Regions from separate parts of the Olleya sp. 1-3 genome, predicted to be linked through region 1. Evidence: riboswitches for the same ligand, from Rfam matches in the RefSeq annotation. Region 1 holds a riboswitch; the other holds the start of a gene.
The links. Region 1 has a riboswitch for thiamine pyrophosphate ahead of CXF54_RS15570 (TonB-dependent receptor). Riboswitches for the same ligand answer to the same signal wherever they lie in the genome.
Positions count from the first base shown of each region.

Region 2: linked by a shared signal. The riboswitch ahead of thiS (sulfur carrier protein ThiS) and the one ahead of CXF54_RS15570 (TonB-dependent receptor) in region 1 are both predicted to bind thiamine pyrophosphate.

Region 1 is NZ_PJBW01000058.1:551,557-567,282, forward strand. It holds gene CXF54_RS15540 (flavin reductase family protein) at 1-555, opposite strand, end outside; gene CXF54_RS15545 (sensor histidine kinase) at 678-1,859, shown strand; gene CXF54_RS15550 (hypothetical protein) at 1,860-2,207, shown strand; gene CXF54_RS15555 (HIT family protein) at 2,202-2,591, opposite strand; gene greA (transcription elongation factor GreA) at 2,703-3,176, opposite strand; gene CXF54_RS15565 (hypothetical protein) at 3,330-3,773, shown strand; gene CXF54_RS15570 (TonB-dependent receptor) at 3,827-6,016, opposite strand; TPP riboswitch at 6,119-6,209, opposite strand; gene arfB (alternative ribosome rescue aminoacyl-tRNA hydrolase ArfB) at 6,331-6,738, opposite strand; gene CXF54_RS15580 (DUF4301 family protein) at 6,740-8,293, opposite strand; gene CXF54_RS15585 (AAA family ATPase) at 8,283-8,861, opposite strand; gene pnuC (nicotinamide riboside transporter PnuC) at 8,822-9,454, opposite strand; gene CXF54_RS15595 (thiamine-binding protein) at 9,438-9,698, opposite strand; gene CXF54_RS15600 (geranylgeranylglyceryl/heptaprenylglyceryl phosphate synthase) at 9,701-10,426, opposite strand; gene CXF54_RS15605 (4'-phosphopantetheinyl transferase family protein) at 10,423-11,049, opposite strand; gene ahcY (adenosylhomocysteinase) at 11,182-12,498, shown strand; gene CXF54_RS15615 (DUF1569 domain-containing protein) at 12,708-13,169, shown strand; gene rpmA (50S ribosomal protein L27) at 13,232-13,492, opposite strand; gene rplU (50S ribosomal protein L21) at 13,536-14,195, opposite strand; gene CXF54_RS15630 (DUF4199 domain-containing protein) at 14,363-14,854, opposite strand; gene CXF54_RS15635 (M16 family metallopeptidase) at 15,049-15,726, shown strand, end outside.
Region 2 is NZ_PJBW01000009.1:44,181-59,906, reverse strand. It holds gene CXF54_RS10820 (LLM class flavin-dependent oxidoreductase) at 40-1,044, shown strand; gene CXF54_RS10815 (outer membrane beta-barrel protein) at 1,348-2,217, opposite strand; gene moeB (molybdopterin-synthase adenylyltransferase MoeB) at 2,483-3,541, opposite strand; gene thiH (2-iminoacetate synthase ThiH) at 3,541-4,653, opposite strand; gene CXF54_RS10800 (thiazole synthase) at 4,658-5,476, opposite strand; gene thiE (thiamine phosphate synthase) at 5,457-6,077, opposite strand; gene CXF54_RS10790 (thiamine phosphate synthase) at 6,074-6,673, opposite strand; gene thiC (phosphomethylpyrimidine synthase ThiC) at 6,781-8,640, opposite strand; gene thiS (sulfur carrier protein ThiS) at 8,699-8,902, opposite strand; TPP riboswitch at 8,997-9,091, opposite strand; gene CXF54_RS10775 (efflux RND transporter periplasmic adaptor subunit) at 9,247-11,016, opposite strand; gene CXF54_RS10770 (heavy metal translocating P-type ATPase) at 11,021-13,525, opposite strand; gene CXF54_RS10765 (TolC family protein) at 13,525-14,766, opposite strand; gene CXF54_RS10760 (four helix bundle protein) at 14,766-15,119, opposite strand; gene CXF54_RS10755 (efflux RND transporter permease subunit) at 15,202-15,726, opposite strand, start outside.

The DNA.
Region 1 (15,726 bases):
TCTAGATACTAAATCAAGCTTGACTTGGTCAATTGCACCATTTTCATCTAAAACATCTTCTGAAACGTGCATTTTGACAACTTCGCAAATAATTAAATTTCCAGCACCACCTTCTGTACCTAATTTAACAATCTCGTTAACTTTACACTCCATTTGCACTGGGCTTTCAGCCACTCTAAACGGTTTTACCAAATCCGACTTTAACATCGTTAAACCAGCTTTATCAAACTCATTAACACCTTCAGCATACTCTGTGCTACTTAAAGACATCTGCTGTACAATATCATAATTTACAACATTAATAACAACTTCTTTAGTTAACTCGGCATTTTCCAAAGTGTGCTTAGTTGTATTATCTCTTACACGTCTTGCTGGCGAAAAGATTAAAATTGGAGGGTTTGCACTAAAGACATTAAAAAAACTAAAAGGCGATAAATTAGGATTACCATCTGCATCAATAGTACTAGCAAATGCAATTGGTCTAGGTGCTACAGCACTTAGTAAATACCCATGTAATTTAGCTGTTGAAAATTCTTGTGGAGTAAAAGATAACATAGTTGTCTGTTTGATTTTAGCAAAAATACATAATCTGTTTACCAACTAAAAGGTAATTACTGACCAACCATCACAATATTATTAACAGAATTGCATTATATTAACAACAAAAATTAACCATCATGTTTTTTACAAAACATCGCCAACTAATCCGTTGGATTATTATCATTGCTTCGTTTGCCATTATCTCTTTAATTTTATGGAATACCTATGTGTTTTTTCAAAAATTTAAAGCAGAAGAACGCCGTAAAATGGAAACATGGTCATACGCACAAAGTGATTTTCTAAACAGTTTTAATGATATTAATAGTGAAGTCAATAACGTAACTTCTTTTATAATTACGGATTCCACCTCAACAACCCCAATGATACTAGTGTCTCCAGAAGGCGACTTTCAAAGTTTAAAAAACTTAGATACTACAGGTATTAGAAACGTGACTTCTTTTTTAAAAAAAAGACAACAACAATATCAAGAAGAAAATAACCCAATACCATTATCTTACTTTAATAACGACTCTAATAGCGAAGAATCTATTGGGACCTTGTATTACGGTAACTCGCCACTATTAAATAAATTAAAATACTACCCATTAGCATTATTATTAATCATCGTTTTATTTGGAGCTGTAGTTTACTTTTTTTATCGTAGTTCAAAAATTGCAACACAAAATAAATTATGGTCAGGAATGGCTAAAGAAACTGCACATCAAATTGGAACTCCTTTATCTTCTTTAATGGGTTGGACAGAAATTTTAAAAAGTGAAGACACCAATCCTGAATATATTAAAGAAATTGAAAAAGACATCCATCGCTTGCAAACTATTACTGAGCGTTTTAGCAAAATAGGATCACTTCCAACGTTAGAAAAATCGGATATTATAGCCGAAACTCAAGAAGCCTATGATTATCTAAAAACAAGGTCCTCAAAACTAGTCAATTTTAGCCTCAAAATCCCAGAACACCCTATTTACGTCAATTTAAATAAGCAATTATATAGCTGGACTATTGAAAATTTAGTTAAAAATGCTATTGATGCCATGAAGGGAAAAGGTGATTTACAGGTTACTATATCACAACTTGAACAACAAGTAAAAATTACTGTAACAGATACCGGAAAAGGGATAAGTAAAAACGAATTTAACACTATCTTTGACCCTGGTTACACAACTAAAAGACGCGGTTGGGGACTTGGCTTATCATTGGCAAAACGAATCGTAGAAGATTTCCATGATGGTCGCATTAAAGTTCTAAATTCTGAAAAAGGAAAAGGAACAACGATGCAAATTAGCTTAAAAACGATATAGATGGCAGAAAGATTAATAACAATAAAAACAGTTAATTTAAATAACAATTGTCCTGAGTGCTTTAGCACTAAAGGGTTGCAATTAACATTTAAGCAACGTTTTATTGAAACTTCTTTTTACAAAAGCATTACCCAAGAGGTCAGTACTGAAATGAATTGCACCGTTTGCAATACGCCTATTTATCCAGCAAGATGGACGGACGATATCGAACGCGTTTTTGAATACCAAATGAAAGCTTTTCAGCCTAAAAAAGCATCTAAAAAATATAAAAGTTTGTTTTGGATCTTAGTTATTGCAGGTATAGCTGTAATTACAGCAGTAATAGGACTTGTGGTCTATAAACTATAGGTTGGCACTTATTGCTTTAGCCAAAGCTTCAAAAGTCTCCTTTTCTAATGTTACTTTATTAATAAATCTAGCATCCTCCATTGTGTTTAATGGTATTAAATGCACATGTACATGAGGCACTTCTAAACCAATAACACTTACACCAACACGCTTACAAAGCACTGTTTTTTCTAAAGCTATAGCGACCTTTCTTGAAAATTGCATTAAACCAATATATGCTGCTTCGTCTAAATCAAAAATTTTATTCACTTCCTTTTTAGGAATACATAACGTATGTCCTTTAGCATTTGGATTAACATCCAAAAAGGCTAAAAAATCTTCAGTTTCTGCTACTTTATAACAAGGGATTTCTCCGTTAACTATTTTTGTAAAAATGGATGCCATAATTATTTGTATATGATTTAAAGATAAAAAAAGATTCCTGCTTTGTACAAAAACAGGAATCTTTTTTATTTGAAATGGTTTTCAGCTTAAGCGAAATAAAACACCATTTATTTATCTACTTATTTCGACAATATCAAATTTAATAATACCGTTTGGCACTTGTATTTCTGCAACGTCCCCAACAGTTTTACCAAGTAAACCTTTCCCAATAGGACTGTTTACAGATATTTTTCCTGCTGCTAAGTCTGCTTCACCATCGGCCACCAAAGTATAATTCATCTCCATTCCATTAGTTTGGTTTTTGATTTTTACTTTTGATAAGACCAATATTTTTGACGTATCCATTTGAGACTCGTCAATAACACGTGCTCCTGCCATTTGATCTTCTAATTTAGCAATACGCATTTCTAGCATACCTTGCGCTTCTTTAGCTGCATCATATTCGGCATTTTCACTTAAATCACCTTTATCTCTTGCTTCCGCAATAGCTCTTGATGCTTTAACACGCTCTACATCCTTAAGTTGCTTTAACTCTTCACGCAACTTTTTTAATCCTTCTGCTGTATAATAAGATACTTTACTCATATTTTTTTCGTTTAAATAAAAAGGCGCTAAAACAATTTAGCGCTAAACACAAAAATCTCGTCGACACGAGATTTTGCATTACAAATATACAAAATATTTAACTCAACATTGTAATTGTTGTAAATTGCAATCTTAAAAAATTATTAAATTTATATGTTAAGGTCTATAGCTACAATAATATTCTGCTTTATATTAGTCACGTCTTGTCAAAAAAATGACGATAATGATACTAATAACTTTATCCCCAATATTGCATTTGACACTCTAAATTCAATAAATACAACACTACCACAATACAACTCCTTACAGTTTCCTAGCAACCACTTAGTACTTAACGGTTTTGGCTATAAAGGTATTGTAATTTATAATATTGGTAACAATATGTACACTGCTTTTGAAATTACCGATCCTAACCACGTCCCTTCCACTTGCTCTAAATTAACGGTATCTGGTATTACTGCTACCTGTAACTGCGAAGATGGAAATTCTTATAACATTGTAGACGGAGCACCATTTGATGGAACCTCTGGGCAATTTGCATTAAAACCTTATTTTGTTGAAGTTAACGGAAGTGTTATTAGAGTTTATAACAATTAAAAAAGCACCTCAAATTTGAGATGCTTTTTACTGGTTTACTTAAAAATTAGTGATTAAAATTTTAACGTTGCACCAACTAAGAAGTTAGTCGTTGCTTGTGGATAATATCCAGCACCTTCTATAGTTGTTGTTGTATTTGGATTAGACCATGTATCGTCATAGGTATAGTAATATCCATTAGACACATACTTTTCTCCAAAAATATTATTTACTAGTCCTGAGAACAGGATAGATTTAAAAATTTTATTTGTTTTAATCTCGTAGGTTACATTAAAATCGTTAACAAAGTAGCTGTCTAATTTTGAGGTATCAGAATCTGTGTTACCCATAAATTGTTCTCCCACAAACTTACTTAAAAGTGAAAACTGCAGATTATCCATTGGTTGAAATACAAATGCATTTGAAGCCACTACATCCGGTGAAAAAGAAATATTAGTCTTCCCTAAATTTACAAGTCCACCATCTCTATTTATAATCGTTTCGTCATTTTTATTTGAGCTAAACGTTACGTTAGGCTGAATAGAAAATTGATTACTTAATTTTACTACTGCTTCCAACTCGATTCCTAAACGTGAGCTTTTTCCAGAATTATCTCTGATAAACGATCCTACATCATCAATTGCTCCTGTTAGCACCAATTGCTCATTATACAACATGTAATAAGCATTCGCATTAAAAATTAAGTTTTTACTTTTGTATCTCCATCCTAGTTCAAAGTCATTTAATTGCTCTGGTTTAATATCTGGATTACTTTCAAAATCACTTCTACTAGCTTCTCTATTTGCTCGTGCATAAGAGAAATAAAAGTTATTACTAGGGTTTAAATTATAAGATAATCCTGCTTTAGGGTTGAAGAAATTATAGGTTTTATCTATTTCAAATAATACTAAGTCAGAACTAATACCGCTAGTATCATAATTTACACTTCTAAATTGCAAATCTCCAAACAGGCTTAACTTATTATTTAATTGGTACGTCGCTTTTGCAAACGCACTAAAATCATATTTATCACCATCACCCTCATAATAACGGTCTCTAATCTGGCTATTACTTGCGTATTGAGACCAGATTACTTCTCCAAAATGCTCACCATGGTAAGAACTGTAAAACACACCCGAACTTAAATTTAAGTTGTCATCTTTGTAATTAACACTAGCATTTAAAACATAAAAATTATTATCTAACCAACGTCTTCTAATTACATCAGTCTCGTTGATGGTTTCGTTCCCTAAAGTGATTGGATCAAAACCGTAAGTATCAAAATCTTCGTCTTCTTTATATTGTTCAAAATACCCACGTCCGTAAGTGTAATTTAAACCTAAATTAGTAGACCAATTATTATTAAATTTTTGATTCCAATGCAATTGGTAATGATCTTGTGTGTAATTGTCTACTTCGTTATCATAATAACGTGTAATACCATCTTGATCTTGATATTCTCCTGAAGGATTAAATGTTCTATCCTCTTTAAGTTTGTCTATATCTATACCATTCCAAGCTTGATAGGTAACTTCTTTACCACCAAAAGTAACCGCTTTAATAAGTGTATTATCATCCACATAAGTACCCTGAAGGAAGTACGATTTTAAATCTGACGTCGCTCTATCAATATAACCATCAGAATTAATTTGAGATAATCTACCTGAAATCTCTACATGGTCATTTAATAACCCTGTACTATATTTTACGGTATGCTTTCTGGTATTATAGCTTCCAAAGCTATTAGAAACTTCTCCCTTAGCTTCCTTTGCAACTGCATCTGTAAGCACATTAATACTCGCTCCAAAAGCACCTGATCCATTTGTAGATGTACCAACACCACGTTGTAGCTGTAAACTTTCTACTGAAGAAGAAAAGTCTCCTAAATTAACCCAAAATGTTCCTAGACTTTCTGAATCATTATACGGAATACCATTAATAGTAATATTTGTTGATTGCGCACTTACACCACGAACACGGATTCCAGTATATCCAACTCCTGCTCCGGCATCACTTGTAGTTACAACAGATGGTAAATAATTTAAAAGAATAGGTATATCCTGACCTAAATTACGTTTTTCTAAATCTGCTTTTGTAACATTAGAGTGTGTAATTGGCGAATCTGCCTCTACCCGAATAGATTGAATTAAGACTTCGTCTAGTTTGGTAATTTTTGTTGAGTCTAAGGTAACTGTTTTTTGGTCTTGCCCGTAAGCACTGGCCGATAACACTAAAAGTGTTAAAAAAAGAAATAAATTTTTCATTACGATTAAAATGATAATCGAATAAAAAGAGGTGATTATTCTTAATTGTTATTAATTAGTTTTTGCAACACTTAGACTATCTAAGTATCACTTAGTAACACAATAAAATGTGTTTCAAATTCCTAAACAGCATTACCTGTTCTAGGTTCAATGGGTATGATCTCAGCCGATATAGGCACCCCTTTTATGAGAACGCTGCAAAGGTAGATTAGAATTTTGATTTATGAAATAGCAATCTAACTTTTTTTTAAAATCTACAAAAACCAGCAAATATTAATATTGCAATTACACAATTAAGCCAATTTTAATAGTCTTTAATCTAAGCTTGGCTTTCTGCGACTATTTTTTAGATCAGAATTATATTTCTTATTTTTCAGACGTTTTCGGATAACCGCTCTCGGAATTTTAGTTGGTTTACGCTTGGCATCGACATGTAATGCACCTTCCAGAATGGAAAAAGCACGTTTTATTGCAATGCCTTTATTTTTTAACTGGCTACGACTTTCTCCACACTGCAATATCAAGACCTGCTCTTTAGTTAACCTCTTAGATAGGTTAACTAAAATTAACTCTTTTTGTTCTTCAGTTAATACAATTGATAGACTTACAGAAAAACTAAGTTCTATTTTTGTCGCTACTTTATTTACGTGTTGACCACCACTTCCTGAGCTGCGGATAGCTTTTAATTTAAACTCTTTTTCTAAAGCAACTTTATCTAACATATTAAGTGACTTGGTGTGTCGGTTTTAATAAATCGTTTACCGTTTTTACTGGGTTAAAAGTCACTAATGGCACTTCCACAAAAATAGTATTCCAATTAGACATACTTCCATTCCAAAGCCCCGGTAATTCAAGAGCCTTAATATCCTTACCTACCTTAGTTTTCATAGTAATAAAAGCTGTTTGCTGATCTACAAATTTTTGTAAATCATAAACTTCTCCTTTATAATTTTTAATACTACAAACTAAATCAACAGGGTTAAAATGTGTCGCTTTTTTAAGAATGCTTTTCTGAGATTTTTCTTTTTTATTAATTTGAGCGGACTCCACAATTTGTAATGACAAGTTAGCACCCTCATCCTTTACCCAAAACGGACCTCCTCCTGGTTCTCCTTCATTTTGAACCATTCCACAAATACGAATCGGTCTGTCTAGCTTACTTTTTAAGTATTCAATTTGATATTGCTTAGAATATTTCTCAAACTCAGAAGAAATAACAACATTCATTTTTGAAATTAAAAACTCTGCAATCTCAACAATATCATTATCAGACAATTCTTTTTCGTCTAAAGCTTTAGCGTATTTAAATGCTTGTTCTCTTACTTCAATCAGCAAACCTGCTAGCATCTTTTTAGACTTAGCAACTTCAAGCTCATATTCATGAACAACAACATTATCAATGTTTTTCACAAATATTATATCTGCATCAAATTCGTTTAAATTTTCAAGTAATGCACCATGTCCTGAAGGTCTAAAATACAACTCATCGTTTTCTTCACGTACAATTTCATTTTTTAAAGTAACAGCAATAGTATCTGTAGACTCTTTTTGATATGAAAATGACACATCAAATTTAGTCTTTGTTTTTTCCTCTACAATTTCCTGTATTCTCTCAAATTCTTCATGAAATTTATCCTTATGTTTCTCAGAAATTGTAAAATGAAGTGCTGCTTTACCTTTTACAGAAGCGTACAACGCTGCTTCAAATAAATGTTCTTCAAAAGCACTCGCAAGGTGTTTTTTATAGTTATGAAACGGCAGTAATCCTTTAGGGAAATCACTAAAATACAATTGATCGGCTTCCATTACTGCTTTTATAAATGCGTATAATTTCTGATCATTACTAGATTTTTTATCTATTTTATTATTGTCTTCTAAATATTGAATTACCAATTTGTAAAACGGCAATTTCTCTAAACCAATAAAAAACAAGGATAATTCTGACGCCTTATTTTTATTGATGTATGCATTTATACTTTGCTTTTTGGGCTTATAGTCTTTTAAAAACTCAAACAAAAACTTAAACATTCTAGTTGCTGCACCAGAAGCAGGCACAAATTTTACAACCTTTAAATCGTCTTTTCTTGAATCGTAATGACTAATTAATTGAGATGCCTTGTCGTAAGAAAACTGGAGTATGCCATCATCTATAGTTGCTGCTCTTTCTAAATTAATAAAAGGCAACCCCGCTTTAAGTAGATTTAATTGTTGCTCTACTTTTTTTTGTGTTAGCCCTTTTTGATTGATAAAATCTAAATCTTTTTTATTAAACTGCATCTCCAAATTTTTCTAATAATAAATCTATATGTTTTATAGCTAACTCTAATCTCGTTTTTTTATCTCCTTTTAATAACACATAAGGTTTTTTATGTTTTATTAATGCCGACTCAAACGCTTTAAACATAGCTTCTCGCTCTTCGGGCTTATCACGTAAGTCATCTGCCTCCCAAGGGGTATCAATATACGTTAAAAAGTATAAATCATATATATTTTTTAAAGCATATTTCTCAAGTGTAGGATCACAGATCCCAGAGTAATACGCTTCAGAATACACTTTAGTTTCCAATAAATCTGTATCACAGATTAAAACAGAGTCTGTTTTTTGAGCCAAATTATTCTCTAATGCCATTTGCCCGATTGCGATTGGCAATAAATCTTTAGGCTCACAGGTTTTACGCTCGTTATTCCATTTGTTTTGCAAATAATCTCTTGCATACTCTGGCACCCAAACCGAGTGGTAATGGCGTGCTAATTGTTGCGATAATGTTGTTTTACCCGTTGATTCTGGACCAAACAGCACAATTTTTATACAGTTTGCGGGTTGCTGTGTAAGTACTTTTTCCATGCTATATAGCCATAAAAGGCAATGATTGTAAATCCGAAATACTGAAAGGAAGTAAAGGTAAATCCTTTATAAAAATATAAAGGCACTGAGATAACATCTCCTATTATCCAAAAAATCCAATTTTCAATTTTACGTTTAGCCATTAACCACATACCTACAAAAAAGATTGCAGTTGTTATTGTATCCACGTAAGCTACCCAACTAGTCCATTTATCAAACCATTGGTATACAAAGTAAACAAAAAACAAGGTTCCTATAAATATAAAAAGACTCGTTTTTTTCTCTTTAGGTGTTGTTCTAGAAATTGGTGTCACGTGACTATCATCTACCTTCCTTGTCCAAATATACCATCCATAAACACTCATTAAAAAATAATAGGCGTTTATCATCATATCCCCCAATAATTGCCATTTAAATAATAAATAGACAAAAATTACGGTACTTATCATACCCGTTGGAAATACCCAAATTTTATTTTGTTTAGAACACCAAACAGACAAAAAGCCAAAAATGACTGCAATAATCTCTAAAACAACATCTGCTGTTTCGTATTCTAAATACTGTCCAAAAAGAAAATTAAAAATGTGGTTCATACTCGCTTCTATCTGTTTTTACCACTTTTATTGTTAGCACACAAATGTCTTGATTTTCAAAAGAAGCTTTAATTTTTTCATTTAAAAAAGGCATCAACTGGTCAAATTCACCAAAAATCTGAGTACTTAAAGGATTTTCTAATACCGTAAATTTTGACGCTCGTAATGCTTTTATAAAATCGATAACATGTTGTTCAAAATCATCACTTAATGGTGACAAGGTTAAGTCTACTGAGATATTCATTTTTACAATCTAATATGGTTAAAAAAATCTATGTTTTCTTCAAAAGCGGTCCCTATGACCACTAGATCCGCACCTGCTTTATAAGCATCGTTTAGTTGCTGTTTACTTCTTATTCCGCCACCAACAATTAGAGGTATAGTTAAATCTTGCTTCACAAATTTAATCATTTGTAAAGGCACGGGATGTAAAGCACCACTACCAGCTTCTAAATAAATAAGCTTTTTACCTAATAACTCGCCAGCTTTAGCTGTATCTGCAACTAAACTGTGTAAAGCAGTTGGTATTGGTTGGGTTTGAGTTACTTTTTGTACCGCGGTTTCTTTTCCATTTTCAATTAAAATATAACCCGTAGGAATCACCTCTAGATTGGTGTTTTTTAAAATGGATACAGCTTCAATTTGTTTTTCGATTAAGTACTTAGGGTTTCGTCCCGATATTAATGACAAAAACAAAATAGCATCAGCATCTTTAGAAATTTGCGTGACATCTCCAGGAAATAGCACGATGGGTAATTTAGTTAATGGTTTTAAAGCTGACACTAATTTTTGCGTCACCTCCACTTCTACTGTGCTTCCACCTACAAAAACATGAGTGATGATGGATTGATTAATTTTGTGAGCAAATTCAGAAATTAGATTAATTTCAAATTTATCCGGATCTATTAAAATTGCTAATAATTTTTCTTGTTTCGCTGCTGCGGAAAGTATGTCGTTGTAAACACTCATTATTCTATTACAAATGCACAAGTGAATCCCTCAAATTCCAAGTAATTGGCAGTATAGCGTTTTTTTAATCCTTTATAATCTATCCAACATATAGTCTCAGAATCTGCCATAGTAAATGGTATTACAAGAAAATGATCTCTAAATAACATACCTGGTGTGGCAAACAATTTATAAAGCGATTCTTTAATACCCCAAATAACAGTTAGCTTATTAATATAATCTGAAGCTTCTTTATTTAGATAATCAAACTCATAAGTAATAAACTTTTTAGCGATAACTTTAATTTTATCACGTTGGCGCTCAATATCAATCCCTACCTTACTATCACTTATAATCACGCCAGAAAACGTAAAACTATGTGTTATTGAGATTTGTTTTCCGTCTTTTAAATGCGGTTTTCCATTAGTATCATAAAACAGATCTTGATCTGTATAACCAAATGCTTTTAATAGGTGACGGACACTTAAAAAGCCACGCTGATGCAGTTGACTTTTCATACTTAAAACACGCGTCATACTTTCAGGTTTCAAGTCTAAACCACTGATTAATTGGTCATAAGACTCCTCAATCTTCCAGATTTTAACAGTAGTTTGTGAGTTAGGAGTAATGGTTTTATATAGAGGCATTTAATATTCTAAAATCTATTAGTTATCTTTGCATCGCCTAAGGCGAGTTACGCTTTTTTGTTAAGCGAATTTAACAATTTTAAGCAGTATTACCCAAAGGTGTTTCATTTATAAAAAAAAGAGATAAATAATATGAGTACAAAAAACGTTGCTTACGTACCAAACAAGGTAAAGGACATGTCGCTTGCGGCTTGGGGAAGAAAAGAAATTATTTTAGCTGAAGCAGAGATGCCAGGTTTAATGAGTTTACGTGAAGAATACAAAAACGAGCAGCCTTTAAAAGGAGCGCGTATTGCTGGATGTTTACACATGACTATTCAAACGGCAGTTTTAATTGAAACTTTACAAGCTTTAGGAGCTGAAGTTACTTGGAGTTCTTGTAACATTTTCTCTACACAAGACCAAGCTGCTGCTGCAATTGCAGATGCAGGTACGGCTGTGTATGCTTGGAAAGATATGACAGAAGAAGAGTTTGACTGGTGTATAGAACAAACTTTGTTCTTTGGTGAAGACCGTAAGCCATTAAACATGATCTTGGATGATGGAGGAGATTTAACTAATATGGTATTAGATAAATACCCTGAGTTATCTGCAGGAATTAAAGGTTTATCTGAAGAAACTACAACAGGTGTACATAGATTATATGAGCGTGTTAAAAATGGTACATTAACAATGCCAGCTATTAACGTAAACGACTCAGTAACTAAATCTAAATTTGATAACAAATACGGATGTAAAGAATCTGCTGTAGATGCTATACGTCGTGCAACAGATATTATGTTAGCTGGTAAACGTGTAACCGTTTGTGGTTATGGTGATGTTGGTAAAGGTACTGCTGCCTCTTTTAAAGGTGCTGGTAGTATTGTAACAGTAACTGAAATTGATCCAATTTGTGCACTACAAGCTGCAATGGACGGTTTTGAAGTTAAAAAATTAGAAACAGTTGTTGGTAACAGTGATATAGTAATTACTACTACAGGAAACAAAGATATAGTACGTGCTGAGCATTTTGAGGCAATGAAAGACAAAGTTATTGTAGCAAACATTGGTCACTTTGATAACGAAATCCAAGTAGGATGGTTAAACGAAAAGCATGGCGATACTAAAGATACAATCAAGCCACAAGTTGACAAATATACTATCAACGGAAAAGACATTATTCTTTTAGCTGAAGGACGTTTAGTAAACTTAGGTTGTGCAACTGGACACCCTAGTTTTGTAATGAGTAACTCATTTACTAACCAAACATTAGCTCAAATCGAACTTTGGAAAAACAGTGCAGCATACAAAAATGATGTATATATGTTACCAAAGCAATTAGATGAAAAAGTAGCTAAATTACACCTAGAAAAGATTGGTGTAGAATTAACAGAATTAGCACCATACCAAGCAGAATATATTGGTGTTACTGTTGAAGGACCATACAAGCCTGAGCATTACAGATACTAATTACAAATCTTCGCGAAAGCAAAGCATTTTTAATTATAATAAAAAAATCCCAAACTTCACGGTTTGGGATTTTTTTTATTTCTGGAACTTTTTATTGGCATAAAGCCAATAGAATCTTATGACCTACCAAACAACCCTGTTTATTTCTGTATTTGGAATTTAATTTCTAATCTATAAATTGTAACTTACCTAGCATAAACATAAAAATTATGACCTTAAAAAAGCTAACCACAGTGCTTGATACATTAGAATTTCACATTCAAAATCAAGACACTTCTAATACAAAAATCTCAAAAGAGAACGTAGCTTGGCATATAGACCATAGTCTTAAAGTTATAAATAATGTGAGTACCGCTTTAAAAACATCAGACCCCAATACTTACTCTAATAATTTTAGTCTGTTAGGCAAGGTGTTTTTTACGTTAGGATTTTTTCCAAGAGGAAAAGCAAAAGCTCCAAAACATGTAAAACCACCAGAAATCATCCTTAAAAAGGACCTTATAGCTCAAATAAACGAAGCGAAAGCTAATATCGGAACAATTAGTAGCTTAGACAAAAACGCACACTTTAAACACCCGATATTTGGAAATGTTAACACTAAGAGAGTTCCTCGTTTTTTAATTATACACACAACACATCATTTAAAAATTATAAATGATATTCTAAAATAATGGGCATAAAAAAAACCCTTTCCAATTGGAAAGGATTTTTATTTTTTTAGGATGTAAAAGTATTAAGCTAAAAAAGGCTCAATAGAAACGTAAGACTTGTTGTCTCTTTTCTTTGTAAATTTTACTAAACCATCTACTTTAGCGTGTAAAGTATGATCTTTTCCTTGGTATACATTTTCACCTGGGTGATGTGTATTACCACGTTGTCTTATGATAATGTTTCCAGCAATAGCAGCTTGTCCACCAAATATCTTAACGCCTAAACGTTTTGATTCTGATTCTCTACCATTCTTCGAACTACCAACCCCTTTTTTGTGAGCCATGATCTTAAGTTTTTAAATTGTTATACTTAAAGTGATTTAGCAATTACGCTTTACCACCATCTAATTCGTCTTGCCATTTCTTTAACTCATCCCACTTACCATCAGCAGCTAATTGTGCTTGTGCTGGCCAAGTATCAGTTACGTGATTACCACGTACACCTGAAATGATTTCAGAAATTTTAGCTGCATCAGTTTTAGCTAATTCAGCAAAAGTAGCGATTCCTGCTGCTACTAACGTCTCAGCAATTTTTGGTCCAATACCTTCAACTTTTTTCAAGTCATCAGCTTTCCCAGTTGCTTTAGCAGCCTTCTTAGGTGCAGCTTTAGCTTCTACTTTTTTAGTTTCTTTTTTCGGAGCAGCTTTTTCAGCTTTCGCTGTTGGCTTAGCTCCTGAAGCTACTATACTTTCAATAACAATTTCAGTTAAGGCTTGTCTGTGTCCGTTTTTCTTACGGTAACCTTTTCTTCTTTTCTTCTTGAAAACAATAACTTTATCACCTTGAAGGTGCTTTAAGACTTTTGCACTTACTTGTGCTCCGCCTATAGCTGGGGCGCCTACAGTTATGTTAGAACCATCTGCAATTAAAAGGACATTGTCAAAAGACACTGCTTCTCCTTCTTCTGTTGCTAAACGGTTAACAAAAACTTTTTGGTCTTTTTCAACTTTAAATTGATGCCCTGCTATCTCTACAATTGCGTACATAGCGTAACGTTTTTATTAATTAATTTATATAAAATAATCTCATTTTCCTGAGAAAACGGATGCAAATATACTTCTAATTAATTAATATACAAACGTTTTGTGTACTTACTACTAATATTTTTAATCCATATTACTTTCAACAGACTAAAATACATAAAATTAATAGTTTAGGATACCTTCTTTAAAGTAATTTCTCCATCTCTTTTACCTTCTGCATTTGGCGTATTTCGGCTATCTTTAAACAATTGCATAAACGTCAACGTTAATACTACTGTTGTGCTAAAGCCCATTATTGCAACTACAAAAGTTACCATACCAGCACCAACATTATATTGCCCTTCAAAAACTTCTAATAATTGTGCTAAAAATAAAGGATTAACTTCTGTTGCGTACAGCAAGAAAAAAGCTGAAAAAATTAAAGTACCTACAAACCCTGCAATTAACCCCTGTTTAAAACCATTGGCGTATGCAAACTGCTTACCTACTTTTATTTTGTAGTACTTAATAACTTCATAAATACCAAAAGCAGTAATTAATCCATTACCCAAACTAAATATAGGATTGGTATGTAAATTAAACAATGCTAAAAATAAAAAGTACGCAATTAGAGAGGCACTTATAACTATTCCAAATCGTATTGGGAGTGTGACATTTTTCATATTAAATAAATTTTATTGGTTAATAATCCTTTTAAATTTCGTGAAAACAAAACAAAATTTTTATAATTTGATGTTAATTTTTAGCACTTTAGCTATCAAAAACTACTTTCTATTGCTATTTTTGTAATAATTGTTGTAACAAAAACTTACAATGGTATACTAATACTTAAACTGATAAATTAAACAATCAAAACATGAAAAAAAGTTTATTCTCATTAGCTGCTTTGCTTTTAGCTGGTTTTACTGCTACCGCACAAGAAGTTAAGTACGAAGAGCTTGATTTAGATAACGGTTTACACGTTATTTTACATCAAGACAACTCTGCTCCGGTAGTAACTGTAGGCGTTATGTATGACGTTGGTGGTAAAGATTTAGGAGGAACACCAGAAACAGGTCTAAGAACAGGTTTTGCTCATTTTTTCGAGCATCTTTTATTTGAAGGGACTCAAAATATAGACCGTGGCGAATGGTTTAAAATTGTATCTTCTAACGGAGGAAGCAATAATGCCAATACCTCTTTAGACAGAACGTATTACTACGAAGTTTTTCCATCAAACAATTTAGAGCTTGGGCTTTGGATGGAGTCAGAGCGTATGCTTCATCCTGTTATTGACCAAGTTGGTGTAGACACACAAAATGAGGTTGTAAAAGAAGAAAAAAGATTACGTTATGACAACTCTCCTTACGGTCAGTTTTTATTTGCTGTAAGCGATAATTTATTTTCAAAACACCCTTACAAGAATAAAAATATTGGAGAAATGTCTGATTTAGACGATTCTACTTTAGAAGAGTTTAAAGCTTATTTCAAAAAATGGTACACACCAAGCAATGCTGCTTTAGTTATTGCTGGAGATATTGATGTTGCAGAAGCA
Region 2 (15,726 bases), on a different contig from region 1:
GTTATCAATCAAGATAAACACAAACGATTGTAGACACCCATGGATACTCAAAAAACATTATATTCTATATTAGACCTTGCTTTAGTTTCGGAAGGTCATACACTTAAACAAACGTATGAAAATGCGTTGCAATTGGCACAAAGTGCGGAAGCTGCAGGTTATACTAGGTATTGGTTGGCAGAACACCACAATGCACCAAATATAGGTAGTAGTGCAACGTCAATATTAATTGGTTATGTTGCGCAAGGTACTAAAACCATTACCATTGGATCAGGAGGTATTATGCTACCTAACCATTCGCCATTAATTATTGCAGAACAATTTGGGACTTTAGCAACGTTGTATCCTAACCGTATAGATTTAGGATTGGGACGCGCGCCAGGTACAGATCGCGAAACAGCAGAAGCTATTAGATCAGATTTTATGTCTGCTGCACACGCTTTTCCAACTATGTTGGGACAAATACAACAATATTTTAGGGCAGATAATGCGACGTCAAAAGTACGTGCTACAGTAGCAGAAGGTGTAGAGGTGCCTATTTATATATTAGGATCAAGCACAGATAGTGCACATTTAGCAGCTAAAAAAGGATTACCTTATGCGTTTGCCAGTCATTTTGCAACAACACATTTATGGGATGCTTTGGCTATTTATCGTGAAGAATTTAAGCCATCCGAAGCACTAACAAAACCATATACAATTGTGGGGTGCAATGTTATAATTGCAGATACAGATGAAGAAGCAGAGCGGTTATCGACCTCGTTAATAAAGATGATCGTTGGAATATTTACAGGAAAACGGGATTATGTGCAACCACCAACAGCTATGACTAACGAGTTTAGAGATATTTTACAAAACCCTCAAATACACCAAATGCTTAAGTATTCTTTTATAGGAAGTAAAGCGACTGTTAAGGCGCAAATAAAAGACTTTTTAGACAAAACTAAGGCAGACGAGCTTATTGCGGTAAACAATATTTATGGCATAAAAGATCGTATAAAATCGTATCAATTATTTGCTGAAATAATGCAAGAGTTAAATTGATTTAAAACTTTAAATAAAAACATTTATAGTATTGTATTATAAGTTTTTATGATTTTCAAAAACAGCCTGTCAAGTATTAAAAAGGCATTACATTTTTAGCTATATAAACTGTTATTTGAGTGTATGCATTATTCCCATGACAATGGATTTAAAAGTATAAACACAATTTTGATTATGCTAATTTATACAATGTACTAAAAAAAGTAAAGCCCATTAAAACTAATGTTTAATGGGCTTTTATAGACTGTAACAAATTGCTGCTAATCCAAAATTTTATATAATAACATTATACAATTTTTGGGTTTACATGTTTTGTTTTTTAGTTCTAGTTTTAAACTTGTAAGTAATACCAAAGTTAACTCCGAAAGAAGAATATGGTACTTTTTGAGATAACTTTTTAGAGCTATCTGTGTTGTCATTTGCTAAATTGTCTACATAAGTAGTTTCCTTGTTGTAACCAGCAGGTAAATTATCAATAGTATATAAACCACTTACTGCCACAGTACCATCAGGTAACATAACATCTGTGTTAAATTCTGTGATTTCAGAATCTTTACGCTTTAAGCTAATACCGTAATATTCCGCTTCGACAAATAATTGAAAGTTGTCATTTAAGTTAAATTTATATCCTAAAGCACCAACAAATCCTAATGGGAAATGTCCATGAAAATCTTCTTTATAATTAGTCTCAGAGTACGATCCTAATGGTAAACCACTAGCATCTGCTTCTGCTTGAGAAAACACTGATTTGTCATAAATAACAGCTTCCGTTTTGCCCCCTAATTTTAATAATGCTCCAAAACGACCATAAAAGTTGTTTGTAAATTTATAAACTATAGATGTAGATGCTCCAAAAGCACGTGCTCTTGCAACTGCATCAACATTACGATTTGGAAGAGTAACCTTAGAAACAGTTTGATCTGTACCGTGTAAATAACCAATACCTAAATCTACTCCAAATGAGTCGTTAAAAAAGTAAGTACCTCTTATTTGTACGTTAGCACCTTCACCATAACTTCCGTAAGAATTTTCAGTTTCAGAAATAGTAACAGTTTCACCTAACTTCATTCCAGCACTATCAAAAGCATAACCTGTACTAAGTGACATTTCAAATTGAGAATAAGACACTGTGCTCAACATTAAAGCTGTAAACACAATAAATAAATGTTTCATAATTTTTTGTTTTGATTTATTAATTTTAGAAAAAAAAGATTGAAGCTCTAGGTTAATAAACCGTGAAATTCAATCAAAACAAATATACTTTTTTTACCAATGTAAGCCCCGTAAATGCTTAAACTCTTCAATAAATTGCAGTATGTTTTATTTTTTAACAATTAAATATAAAGACTATTAAAAATAGCTCTAATTTTTAGAGAATATTATCGAAATGAGGCAACTGTAAGTTGTGCTTTTTTTAGGAATTATTACCAGTTAAATTTTAAATGATAGTCCCTTTTAAAAATAGTAAAGGCATTTTTATAGTGTTTTGATTAAGAATATTAATTGCCTTTTTGGCGCGTACACCAGATTTGCAATACACAACTACTGGTTTGTCTTGAAATATTTCAGAGTTTCGGTGATGTAATTCTCCTAACGGAATATGTTGCCCGCCTATATTGTATAATGCGCGTTCTTCCGTTTCCCGAACATCTAATAAATTATATCTTTCGGGATGTTGTTGTAGTTGTTCTAGGGTAATACTTTTATGATTATCTGGTGTAATCCCACAAATAGCGTCGTAATTGGACTCTAAATCAGTTATGTTTATTGACATGTTTTTATTAAAATTCAAAATCAATTGCGTTATGATTAACGTGTTGTAGGTTAGTAGTTTGCCTGACAATACGTTGCCAATACCGCAGATTATTTTAATTACTTCGTTAGCTTGAAAACTACCAATTATTCCTGGTAAAACACCTAAAACACCAATCTCTGAACAGTTTGGTACTTCATTAGGGTTTGGAGCATTTGGATATAAACAACGATACGTTGGTCCGTTTTGATAATTGAAGACAGAGACTTGGCCTTCAAACTTAAAAATTGAACCAAATACCACAGGTTTGTTAGTTAAAACAGCTGCGTCATTTACTAAATAACGTGTCGGAAAGTTATCACTACCATCCACTACAATATCATATTTAGAAAATAAAGAGATGGCATTATCCACTGTTAATCGCTCTAAATGCGTTTCAAAAGTTATAAATGGATTTAATTGTGATAACCGTTTAGTAGCTATTTCAGCTTTAAGCTTACCCACATCGGCATAGGTATATAAGATTTGACGTTGCAAGTTGCTTTGTGCGATGGTGTCATGATCTATAACTCCAATAGTACCAACACCAGCAGCTGTTAAGTATTGTAATATAGGGCATCCTAAACCTCCTGCACCAATAACTAACACTTTAGCTTGCCTAAGTTTTAATTGCCCTTTTTGACCTATTTCATCTAAAATTAGATGACGATCATACTGTTGTTGTTCTTGTTTTGATAGTTCCATTATTTCCAATTATTTGCCCAATCTTTCCAAACTACTTCAAGACCTTTAGTTTTTAGCATGGTTGTTATTGCTTCAGTTGATCTTTCGTCAGAGATTTCAAACTGCTCTAGAGATTGAGGTGCTACCGCGTAACCACCCGGATTTGTTTTAGATTCCGCACTTATAGAAGTGATACCTAAATTGACAATATTATCTCTAAACACTTGACTTTCGCGTGTAGACATGGATAATTCTACATCTTCATCTAACAAACGGAAGGCACAAATTAGCTGTACTAAATCAGGATCTGTCATTTCTACTTTTGGCTCTAATCCTCCAGAATGTGGTCTTAACCTAGGAAAGGAGATGGAGTATTTAGTTTTCCAGTATGTTTTTTGTAAATAATTTAAATGAAGTGCAGTAAAAAAACTATCTGCACGCCAATCTTCCAAACCAAATAAGGCGCCTAATCCTATTTTATGAATACCCGCTTTACCCAATCTATCAGGAGTATCTAGTCTAAAATCGAAGTTAGATTTTTTACCTTTTGGATGGTGTTTTTTATATTCGTCTCTGTGATACGTTTCTTGATAAACTAATACGGCATAAAGTCCGATATCAATTAACGTTTCATACTCATCTTGAAGTAATGGTTGCACCTCGATAGTGATATTTGAAAAATGCGAACGAATAAGTTGCAACGCATTATCAATATAATTTACACCAACGGTTTTATTAGCTTCTCCTGTAACGAGTAAAATATGATCATAGCCTTTAGATTTTAAATACTCCACTTCCTTAAGGATTTCTGGATTTGTTAATGTTCTACGTGGAATTTTATTAGTCATACTAAAACCACAATAGGTGCAAATATTTTGACACTCGTTACTCAAATACATTGGTGCATACATTTGGATAGTATTACCAAAACGCTTTTTAGTTAATTGTTGACTTAATTGTGCCATTTGCTCTAAATACGGTTTAGCAGCAGGCGAAATCAGCGCTTTAAAGTCTTCTAAATCTCGTTTTGGTTTATTCAAAGCATGCAAAACATCCGATTCTGTTTTATCAAAAATGCTTTGTAACGTGTCTTCCCAATTGTACTTATCAAATACGTCTTTAAAACTGCTCATATGCTTAATTTAAGAAACTAGTTAGTGGACTGCTTGCCATAGCTTTTTTATTAATCACAGGTGCTAATTTGGCTTCGTAAGCTAATCTACCAGCTTTTACAGCAAGCTTAAAAGCTTCAGCCATTTGCACAGGGTTTTGAGAAACAGCAATGGCTGTATTAACTAAAACGGCGTCTGCACCTAATTCCATTGCAAAAGCAGCATGAGAAGGCGCACCAAGACCCGCATCTACAATAACGGGGACGTTACTTTGATCTATTATAATTTCTAGAAACTCTTGTGTTTTAATGCCTTTATTACTTCCAATTGGCGCCCCTAAAGGCATCACACATTGCACACCAACATCTTCTAATCGTTTACATAATACTGGGTCTGCATGAATATAAGGCATAACTACAAACCCTAATTTTACCAATATCTCTGCTGCTTTTAAGGTTTCGATTGGATCTGGTAATAAGTATTTTGGATCGGGATGTATTTCTATTTTAATCCAATTGGTTTCCAAAGCTTCTCTTGATAATTGTGCTGCAAAAATGGCTTCGTTTACATCACGAACGCCAGACGTATTTGGTAATAAATGTATATTAGGATGCTTTAAATGACTTAAAATATCATCTTGTTTATCTTTTACATCAACCCGTTTTAATGCTACGGTTATAAGCTCACTCTCTGAGGTTAATAAAGCGTCTTCCATTATTTTAGACGAACTAAATTTGCCTGTTCCTGTAAATAATCTGGAGTTAAATTGTTTATCTGCTATTTGTAACATAGTATGTATTATTTTCTTTTGATGACTATCTTGGTTATTGTGTGATGTCAGCATTGATTAATGTCTTAAAATTTAAAATTGAATTAAAATCACGAGTAATTTCGCCGGAAACAGCAATACCATGAACACCTGTTTTTATAATAGAGGAAACATCTGTTTGAATAATGCCACCTATAGCTATAATTGGTGTTTTGGTTTGTAATTGTTTTACTAATGAAGCATAGCCTTGTTGCCCTAAAACAGGACTTAAGTTGGCTTTAGTTTTGGTAAATCTATAAGGTCCTAAACCAATATAATCTACTTTTTTATCTATTAATGTTTGACAGTCTTCAAGTGTATTTGCTGTTCCTCCAATAATTTGCCATGTTTCTAAAGTCGCTCTAGCTATTAGTGGACAGGTATCTGATTTTCCTAAATGAACACCGTCTGCTTGGGCTTGAATAGCGATTTTATAATGATCGTTTATAATTAGTAAAACACCATGTTTTGAGGTGATTTCTCTTGCTTTTTTTGCGGTTTCTAGTACCACGTGGTTAGTCTCGTTTTTTAGTCGTAATTGTACTAAGTCTATTCCTGAAACGCAGGCTTTTTTAATGTTCTCTAAATGTTGGGTAGGAGAGGCGCCTTGCGATATATAATGTAGTTTTGGTATCATATTATTTTATTTAATACTGCCTTTTTTAATGCTATAAATTGATCAATAGGATTTTTTGTATTCCAAATACTCCCTAAAACTGCAACACCTTTAAAACCTAGGGATAATGCTTGCGGTATAGTGTTAACAGTAATACCTCCCAAAGCAATAATTGACTTATCAATAGCAGTAACGTCAAAACCTTTACCGGAATAGTCTTTTTTTGATATCGAATCAAATATTGGACTTAGTAAATGGTAATCCAATTGAAAAGAACAATTAGCCAATACTTCAGGATTATGAAAAGAAGCACTAATTGTTTTTCCAAATAGGTCTAAATTTTTTAAATATGGACCAGGATTATCGATATGATCTATTCTTTTTTGTTCTGTAAAATGAATCCCTTTTAAGGGGAATGTATTAACCAGTTTATGATGATGATGGACTACAATTTTATGATGGTATTTAGTCTCTATTTGATTTAAATACGAAACATGCTCTTGATAGTTTTTTAAAGGTTTCCTTAAATGAAAACACTCTAAACCATTATGAAACAATGTGTTTAATGTTTCAGTTTCTTGAGGCACATCTTGTTCTGGAGCAATGACAATGATCATGTGTTTTTGAGTTAAGGATTGCAATGAAAATCCTTTTGCTTTTTCTGCAAAAGATTGTAATGGAAAGCCTGCCCACGCTTTTTTTGCGTGGGAACTTCCTAATTATTTTATAGATATACTTCGGAACCTTTGGCTTTAAATTCTTTAGATTTTTCGTCCATTCCTTTTTGAATGACCTCGTTATCTACAATTTTGTTTTCGGCTGCAAAATCACGGACTTCCTGAGAAATTTTCATGGAACAGAATTTTGGTCCACACATCGAGCAGAAATGGGCGATTTTAGCACCAGCTGCGGGCAACGTTTCGTCGTGGTACTCTCTAGCACGTTCGGGATCTAATCCCAAATTAAATTGATCTTCCCATCTAAACTCGAATCGTGCCATACTTAGTGCATTATCGCGGTGTTGTGACCCCGGATGCCCTTTTGCTAAATCGGCAGCATGAGCAGCCAATTTATAGGTTACTACACCAACGCGGACGTCCTCTTTATTGGGTAAACCAAGATGTTCTTTTGGGGTTACGTAGCACAACATAGCGCAACCGTACCAACCAATCATGGCAGCTCCAATTCCGGATGTAATGTGATCGTAACCAGGTGCAATATCTGTGGTTAAAGGCCCTAATGTGTAAAAAGGAGCCTCGTCACAAAGCTCGATTTGTTTCTCCATATTTTCTTTAATCATGTGCATTGGTACGTGACCAGGACCTTCTATAAAGCATTGTACGTCATGTTTTCTGGCAATTTGTGTTAATTGGCCTAAGGTTTCTAGCTCGGCAAACTGCGCTTCGTCATTGGCATCTGCAACAGATCCAGGACGTAAACCATCACCTAAAGAAAAAGCGACATCGTATTGTTTAAGAATCTGGCAAATGTCTTCAAAATGAGTATATAAAAAGCTTTCTTTATGATGGGCTAAACACCATTTAGCCATAATAGAGCCACCACGAGATACGATACCGGTAACGCGATTAGCGGTCATAGGTACATAACGTAATAAAACACCTGCGTGAATGGTAAAATAATCAACGCCTTGTTCTGCTTGCTCTATTAACGTGTCTTTAAAAATCTCCCAAGTTAAGTCTTCTGCGACACCATTTACTTTTTCTAAAGCTTGATAAATAGGTACGGTACCAACGGGAACAGGGGAGTTGCGAATAATCCACTCGCGGGTTTCATGAATGTTTTCTCCGGTAGATAAATCCATGATGTTATCTGCACCCCAACGACACGCCCAGACTGCTTTTTCCACTTCTTCCTCAATAGAAGAGGTGACTGCCGAGTTACCAATATTAGCATTAATTTTAACCAAAAAGTTGCGTCCTAAAATCATAGGTTCGGCTTCTGGGTGATTAATATTGGAAGGTATTACGGCGCGACCTCTTGCAACTTCAGAACGTACAAATTCTGGTGTGATTTTATCAGGAATAGAGGCCCCAAAATGCTCGCCCTTATGTTGCTTTCTTATTTGGATCATCTCATCAATACGCTGGTTTTCGCGGATAGCAATGTATTCCATTTCTGGTGTGATAATACCTTGTTTGGCATAATGTAATTGGGTTACATTTTCTCCTTTTTTAGCACGTAATGGCTTTTTTAGTAGCTTAAAACGCATGTGGTCTAAACTTTTATCGTTTAGACGCTGATTACAATAGGTAGAAGAGTAGGCGTCTAATTGTTCTACATTATTACGTTGTAAAATCCAAGATTCACGAATGCGCTCTATTCCGCTATGGATATCGATTTGCTTGTTTGGGTCTGTATACGGACCCGAGGTGTCGTACACTGTTACTGGTTGGTTAGGTGTTTTCTTTTTAGTCATAGAATCCACGGTGTCGCTCAACTCAATTTCGCGCATAGCGACCTTGATTTGTGGGTGAATTTTACCACTAACGTAAATCTTTTTAGAATTAGGAAAAGGGTTTCTAGTAATGCCGCCTTGTTTAGGCGCAGTATCTTTGTTTTTCATCGTTTAAGGGTTGATTATTTTTGGTCTTTTATTGTATTGAAGTGTTTGAAAGTGGCTATTATCCGCCTTGAGTAGCTTTAATAATTAGCAGAGCATCACCATCATTAGGCGTTGTAGAGATCCAATCTGATTTGGTGATAATACTTTGATTTATAGCAACAGCAATCCCGTTAACCGAAATATCTAGTTGGTTAATTATTTGGTCTAGTGTGACCGTAGATTGAAATTGGTACGTGATGTTATTAACCTTTATGTTTATCATATTAATTACAATTTAGAAGCATAAAAGCTTCAGTTATGTAAACAATAAAGGATTGAGAATGGTAAGAATTGAAAATAGAGGAAGTGTACAGTAAAAAATACTGTTAACTTTTCCCTACGTTGGTATTAACCAAATCAGGTTCTAAGGATTTTTCTCAAACTAATTTAATAGCTACTCCTAAAGTTTACTGTAACAAAGCTAGTAATTTGAATTTGTAATTAGTTACAAAATGAATAAATTTTAAAATTTATTTTAATTCTGTATAATTGAAACACATTCGTAATTTAATTGTTTGTCTCTTTTAAATTCCGAATTTATATTTGTTAATTAAAGTTGCAATAGTATTAGTTTATGGTTTGTCTTACCTCTCCACAAGTCAGCATTTTACCTCCAAAATAAGGGTTAATCACATTTTCCTTTTTACTCAGCCAATACACCCCTTTATTATTGTCTCCCATTGGACAAAACTGGTTATACACTTTTTCGTTTATTCCAAAAACTTTGATTACCTCTGTTAATTTCGAAGATAGATCTTTAAAATGGCCTCTTATATCTTCAATTTCAGAAGTGTTTGAAAGTAACGTAGTAACAGATTTTAGTTCTTTTTCAAGTGACATCCATTGTTTATGCGCCTCTTGGCTTGTTAGTAATGTCATGTCTACTTTAGGCAAATCATTTAGTAGTTGTTTTGATTCTGCTTTAATAGTGTTTATATCATCTTTAAGTAAGGCCTCTTTCAATTGGATATAATCATTAAAGACAACTTTTAATTGGTTTTGAAATTGTTTTGAAACGTCTATTCGTTCCGTATTAGCTCCTTTTTGACGCGTTGTATTTGTGGTAGTTTCCATTCCTAAATGGCCTTCATGTCCCGTCATAACTTTACCTCCTTTTTTATTCATCATAGATTTTTTGCCTTGTAACTGTGCAGCAGCATCCACTGTAAAGGTTCCGTTGGTTACCACTTCATCACCAGTGTTTAAACCTTCTAAAACTTGATACTTATCACCAATTTGAGTACCTAATGTAATTTCACGCATTTCAAAAACAGGTTCATTTGGATTCGATTTAATATAGACTACAGAGCGTTTTCCTGTCCATAACACGGCTGTTGTTGGTATAGATAAAACATCGGATTTACTTGCAGTGATTCCTTTTATTTTCCCTTCTACAAATAGACCAGGTTTTAATATTTGGTCTTTGTTATTAAGTACTACTCGTAATTTTACAGTTCTAGTTCTAGTATCTAAAATAGGATCTATAAAATCTACAGTGCCTTTAAATACTTTATTCGCGTAAGCATTAGTCACAACGTGAATATTTTGTCCTTTTTTGAATTGACTAATTTGGTTTTCATACACATCAAAGTTCGCCCAAACTGTTGTTAAATTAGAAACTTTAAAAATGGGTTTTCCATCCATAATATGTGCGCCATCACTCACTGCAATTTCTGTAACAACACCAGATACATGAGAATAGATTGTAAAACTTGTTTTTACTTGTCCCGTTTTTAAAACGTCGTCTAATTGAGAACCATGAATTTTCCAGTTTTTAAACTTGTTTTGCACTGCTTTGTATAACTGTGGCTGGGATGCTCTAATACTATACGTCGTTATCAATTCTTGCTGCGCTGCAATTAAATCTGCCGAATAAATTTTAGCAATAGCTTGTCCTTTATTAACCTTTTCGCCTAAAGACTTGACATATAATTTTTCTATTCTTCCGTCAAAATGCGCAGGTTGTATGGCTGTATTGTCTTCGTTTTCTACAATTTTACCTGATAATGTTATGGCATTATCTTCCGTATTAGCATTACCAACTATCGACGTTTGAATATTGGCCAATGCTATAGCGTTTTCAGATAGTTTAAACTGATCTGCTAATAACCCTTTAGCGCTACTTTCTGCAGGAATTAAATCCATACCGCAAATAGGGCATGAGCCAGATTCGGGTTGCATTATTTGTGGATGCATAGAACAGGTCCACATTTGGTTAGTTTCTGCTGCATTATCATGCTTATGTTCTGTTTCAGTATTAGAAGTGCCTCCAAAAAGAAACCATCCCAATAGTAACCCAACCGCTAATACTGCTGTGTAAATTATATATTTTTTCATTTGACTATATTTTAATATTTCTTAAACGTAACGCATTGGCTATTACTGATACTGAACTAAAACTCATTGCTAAAGCAGCAATCATTGGAGATAATAACAATCCGAAAAATGGATATAATATTCCTGCTGCAATTGGTACACCGATAACATTATAAACAAAAGCAAAAAACAAGTTTTGTTGTATGTTTTTAACCACACCATGACTTAAGTTTTTAGCTTTTACAATGCCTTGTAAATCTCCTTTAACTAAAGTAATTGTAGCACTTTCAATAGCAACATCGGTTCCTGTTCCCATTGCAATACCAACGTCCGACTGTGCTAAAGCTGGTGCATCATTAATACCATCTCCAGCCATAGCAACTACTTTTCCTTGTTGTTGCAATTTTTTTATTTCGTTTAGTTTATCTTCTGGCAGACATTCTGCTTTATAATGTTTTAATTTTAATTGTTCTGCGACTGCTTTAGCTGTGTTTTTATTGTCTCCAGTAAGCATAATAACGTCAATACCATTGTCCTGAAGTTGTTTTATAGCCTCTTGACTTGTCTTTTTAATGGCATCAAAAATAGTAACATATCCTACAGCTTCATTTTCTACGGTGATGTAAGACACCGTTTTTCCTTGTTCTTGCTCTGCAATTACTTGACTAGCTAAATTTTCTGATATAGAAATAGAGTATTGCTCTAATAATTTAGCATTTCCTAAAGCTACTTTTTTATTATCAATAGTACCAATAACGCCTTTTCCTGCTACTGCTTCAAAATCGTTTACTTTGGTAATAGCGACCTGTTTTGATTTACCATAATTGACAATAGCTTCTGCTAAAGGATGCTCGCTATATTGATTTAAAGAAGCAATGTAGTGGAGTAGTAGCTCTTGTTCAATTTTAGTAACAGCAATCACTTTTTCAACAGATGGTTTTCCTTCTGTAATCGTTCCCGTTTTATCTACAATAAGCACATCTACTTTATTCATTGTCTCTAAAGCTTCTGCATTTTTAATTAATACACCAGATTGTGCACCTCTACCAACACCAACCATAACAGACATTGGTGTTGCTAACCCTAAAGCACAAGGACAAGCAATTATTAATACAGCAATAGCATTTACAAACGCAAATACATACGCTGGTTCTGGACCAAAGACTGCCCAAAGAATAAAGGTAATTATAGAAACTAGTAATACGGTAGGTACAAAATACTTAGCAATTTTATCTGCCAGTTTCTGTATTGGTGCTTTAGAACGACTAGCGTTATTAACCATATGAATGATTTGAGACAGTAACGTTTCCGAACCTACTTTTTCAGCTTTTATTACAAACGACTTTGTGCCATTTATGGTTCCTGAGGTTACTTTATCGGCTACCACTTTATCAACAGGAATAGGTTCTCCGGTAATCATAGATTCGTCAATACTACTCTGTCCTTCAACAATACTACCATCTACAGGTATTTTCTCTCCAGGTTTTACACGTAATAAATTGCCTTGTTCAATCTTATCAATTGCAATAACTTTGTCTTCGCCTTCTGTTACCAATGTTGCGGTTGCGGGTACTAATTTTAGTAATTCCTTTATTGCACCACTAGTTTGACTATGCGCTTTTGCTTCTAATAGTTGTCCTAATAATACTAAAGTTAGAATCACTGTTGCAGCTTCAAAATACACAAAAACATTGCCTTCTGCGGTTTTAAAATCTGCAGGAAAGACCTCTGGAAATAGCATAGCGAATACACTAAATAACCAAGCGATACCAGAACCAATACCGATAAGCGTAAACATGTTAAAGTTTCTTGTTTTAATTGAAGTCCAAGCACGTGTAAAGAACATCCATGTGGCATAAAACACAACAGGAATAGACAATACAAACTGGATCCAATTCCATGTTTTTTGCTCTAAAATGGTGTATAATGGATTATTGCTGAGCATTTCTGACATGGCTATTAAAAATATGGGTACAGTAAAAGCGACTGCAATCCAGAATTTTTTTAATAGTTTATTATAGGTTTTATCTTCTGCTGAAGCATCTGCTTCCAATGGCACTAAATCCATTCCGCAAATGGGACACGCTCCGGGTTCGTCTTTAATAACTTCAGGATGCATTGGGCACGTCCATTGTGTTGTTGTGGTATTTGATAGGTTTTGTTCTTCCACTAAATCCATTCCGCATACTGGGCAATCGCCAGATTTGGCATAGGTTTTATCGCCTTCGCAATGCATAGGACAGTAAAAAGTACCTGTACCTTGCCCTTTTTTTATTTCCACGGAAGTATTACTATTGTCCTTAGCATGATTATGGTCTCCTAAATTATGTATGCTGTATCGGCCACCATCGTTTTTTAAAGCCTCCTGAAAGGTTTCTAAGGCGATATGTGAATCCATTTCTATCGTAGCTTCCGCTTTTTCTAAATTAACTGTAGCTTTTAAAACACCTTTTACTTTTGAAAGGGTGTCTTCCACATGACTGCGACATCCGTTGCAAGTCATTCCGTGTATGTGATATGTATGTTTCATTATTGCTGAGTTAAGTAGTTAATAATTATGGTTTGTAAATAGTAGGCTTTAACGGATTCGATTTGGTTCATTTGAAACTTCAATTGCAATTCTTGAATATCTAAAACATCATTAAAATCAATAGTTCCTGTTTCGTAACTTCTTACTAAAATCGATTCGGCATCCTTAGCCTGTTTTAAGTTTTTTACTTGTGTATTGTAACTTATTCTAGCTGATTCCCTATCGTTTATTGCTTTGTCTAAAAGTGTTTCTAACGTGTTTAAACGGTCTTGTTTCTGAAATTCGATTTCCTGTTGTTGCAATTTGTTTTGTTTGGTTTGTGATTTGTATTTCTTGTTGAATATTGGGATTGAAACCGAAACCATTGGCATAACTATATCCTTTCCGTTATCATTAAAATTCATATTTGGTCTTTCTGAAATGGCGATATAATCTAAACCAAAACCAATCATTGGATTGCTTTCTTTCTGATTTACTAGTTCTGATTTTTCTACGGAAGCAAACAGTTTATCATACTTCAACAATTCTGGATGTAATACTAAATTTTCCAAATTTATTTCAAAATCTTCTGAAGGCATATGCAATGCATTTACAACATTTACAGCAATAGTTTTATCCCGATTTAGTAGCTTATTAAAATTAGTTTGCTCTGCTAAAAATTGTTGACTTAAGATGTCTAATAATTGTTGCATTTCATTCTGACGCATTTGCAATCGTAATACATCTACTGCAGATGCTTTACCAACTTCAACAGAGGTTAAAGCTAATGTTTCGTAGGTGTCTAATAATTTAATATTCTCGTTTAAAACTTCTTGTTTTGCTTTATTAGCATAAAGATTATAATACGATTGCGACACCGAAGCAACAAGCTTTCGTTTAGCAATTACAATGTCTTCATATTTTGCATCAGCCAATGCGCTTACATAATTTTCGCGTGAAGTAATAGTCCCAAACCAAGGCAACATTTGCTTTGCCGACACTTTAAAACGTTGTGCTCCTGTGCGTGTTTCTGGTTCACTTACAAAATAGCCAGCACTAAAATCGGTGTTTGGAAGCGTGTTAACTTCATTCACTTTTTCTGTAGCAATAGCGTATTGTAATTCAAATTTCTGAATCTCAGGATTATTTTCCAAAGCAGTAGTAATGTAGGTTTCTAGTTCTTGGGAATTTACAGAGTGAACAAAGAAAAGTGAAAAACTAAAAACAATGAAATACAGTACTTTTTTTATAGAATTTGTCATTATAATCTAGATTTTGATGTTTTTATGGAACTAACCAACATAGCTACCAATTCTTTATTTAAATGGAAATGATTTTCATATTGCTGTTTATCAATATAATTGGTGTCTTTTAATAAATCGATCCAATACAAAGTTTCATTGGCTTCTTTAAGAGCAATACTCATTTTATGAATAAAATCTGCTTTACTCTGTGCAAATTCTGCTTCACGAATTAACGCTCCAACAGCTGTTCCACTTCTTAAAAGTTGCTTACTTAAAACATATTCCTTTTGTTCTGTAACTAGTAATTGAGATAATTTCACAATTAAAATAGCAAAGGCATAACTTTTATCTTTTAAAATACTTCTTCCCATAATTTTAGTGTTTCACTTAGAACTTTCAACTTTAAGCTTTCAACTTGCAGTTTTTCACTTTTCACTTTTAACTTTTAGTTTTTCACTTTAATCTTTTCACTTTAATCTCTTCTCTCCAGCTATATAAAACCGGGACAATAAAGTAGGAGGTAATGTCAATAACCATCCCTCCAAATATTGGAATTGCCATCGGAATCATAATATCACTTCCTTTACCTGTGGATGTCAAAACGGGTAACAATGCTAAAATGGTGGTTACTGTAGTCATTAAACACGGACGAATTCGTTTTTCGGCAGCATGTAAAGCAGCAGCTCTAATACTTTTTTTGTCAGACGGTTTTTCGCGATCAAAAGTTTGCGTTAAGTAGGTTGCCATAACCACACCATCATCGGTAGCAATACCAAATAGTGCAATAAAACCAACCCAAACAGCGACACTTAAATTGATGGTTTTCATGTTGAAGAGGTCTCGCATATTCTCGCCAAATAAACTGAAATTGAAAAACCAATCTTGACCATATAACCAAATCATTATGAAACCACCAGCAAACGCCACCGTAATTCCTGTAAATACCATTAATGATGTGCTAACAGATTTAAACTGAAA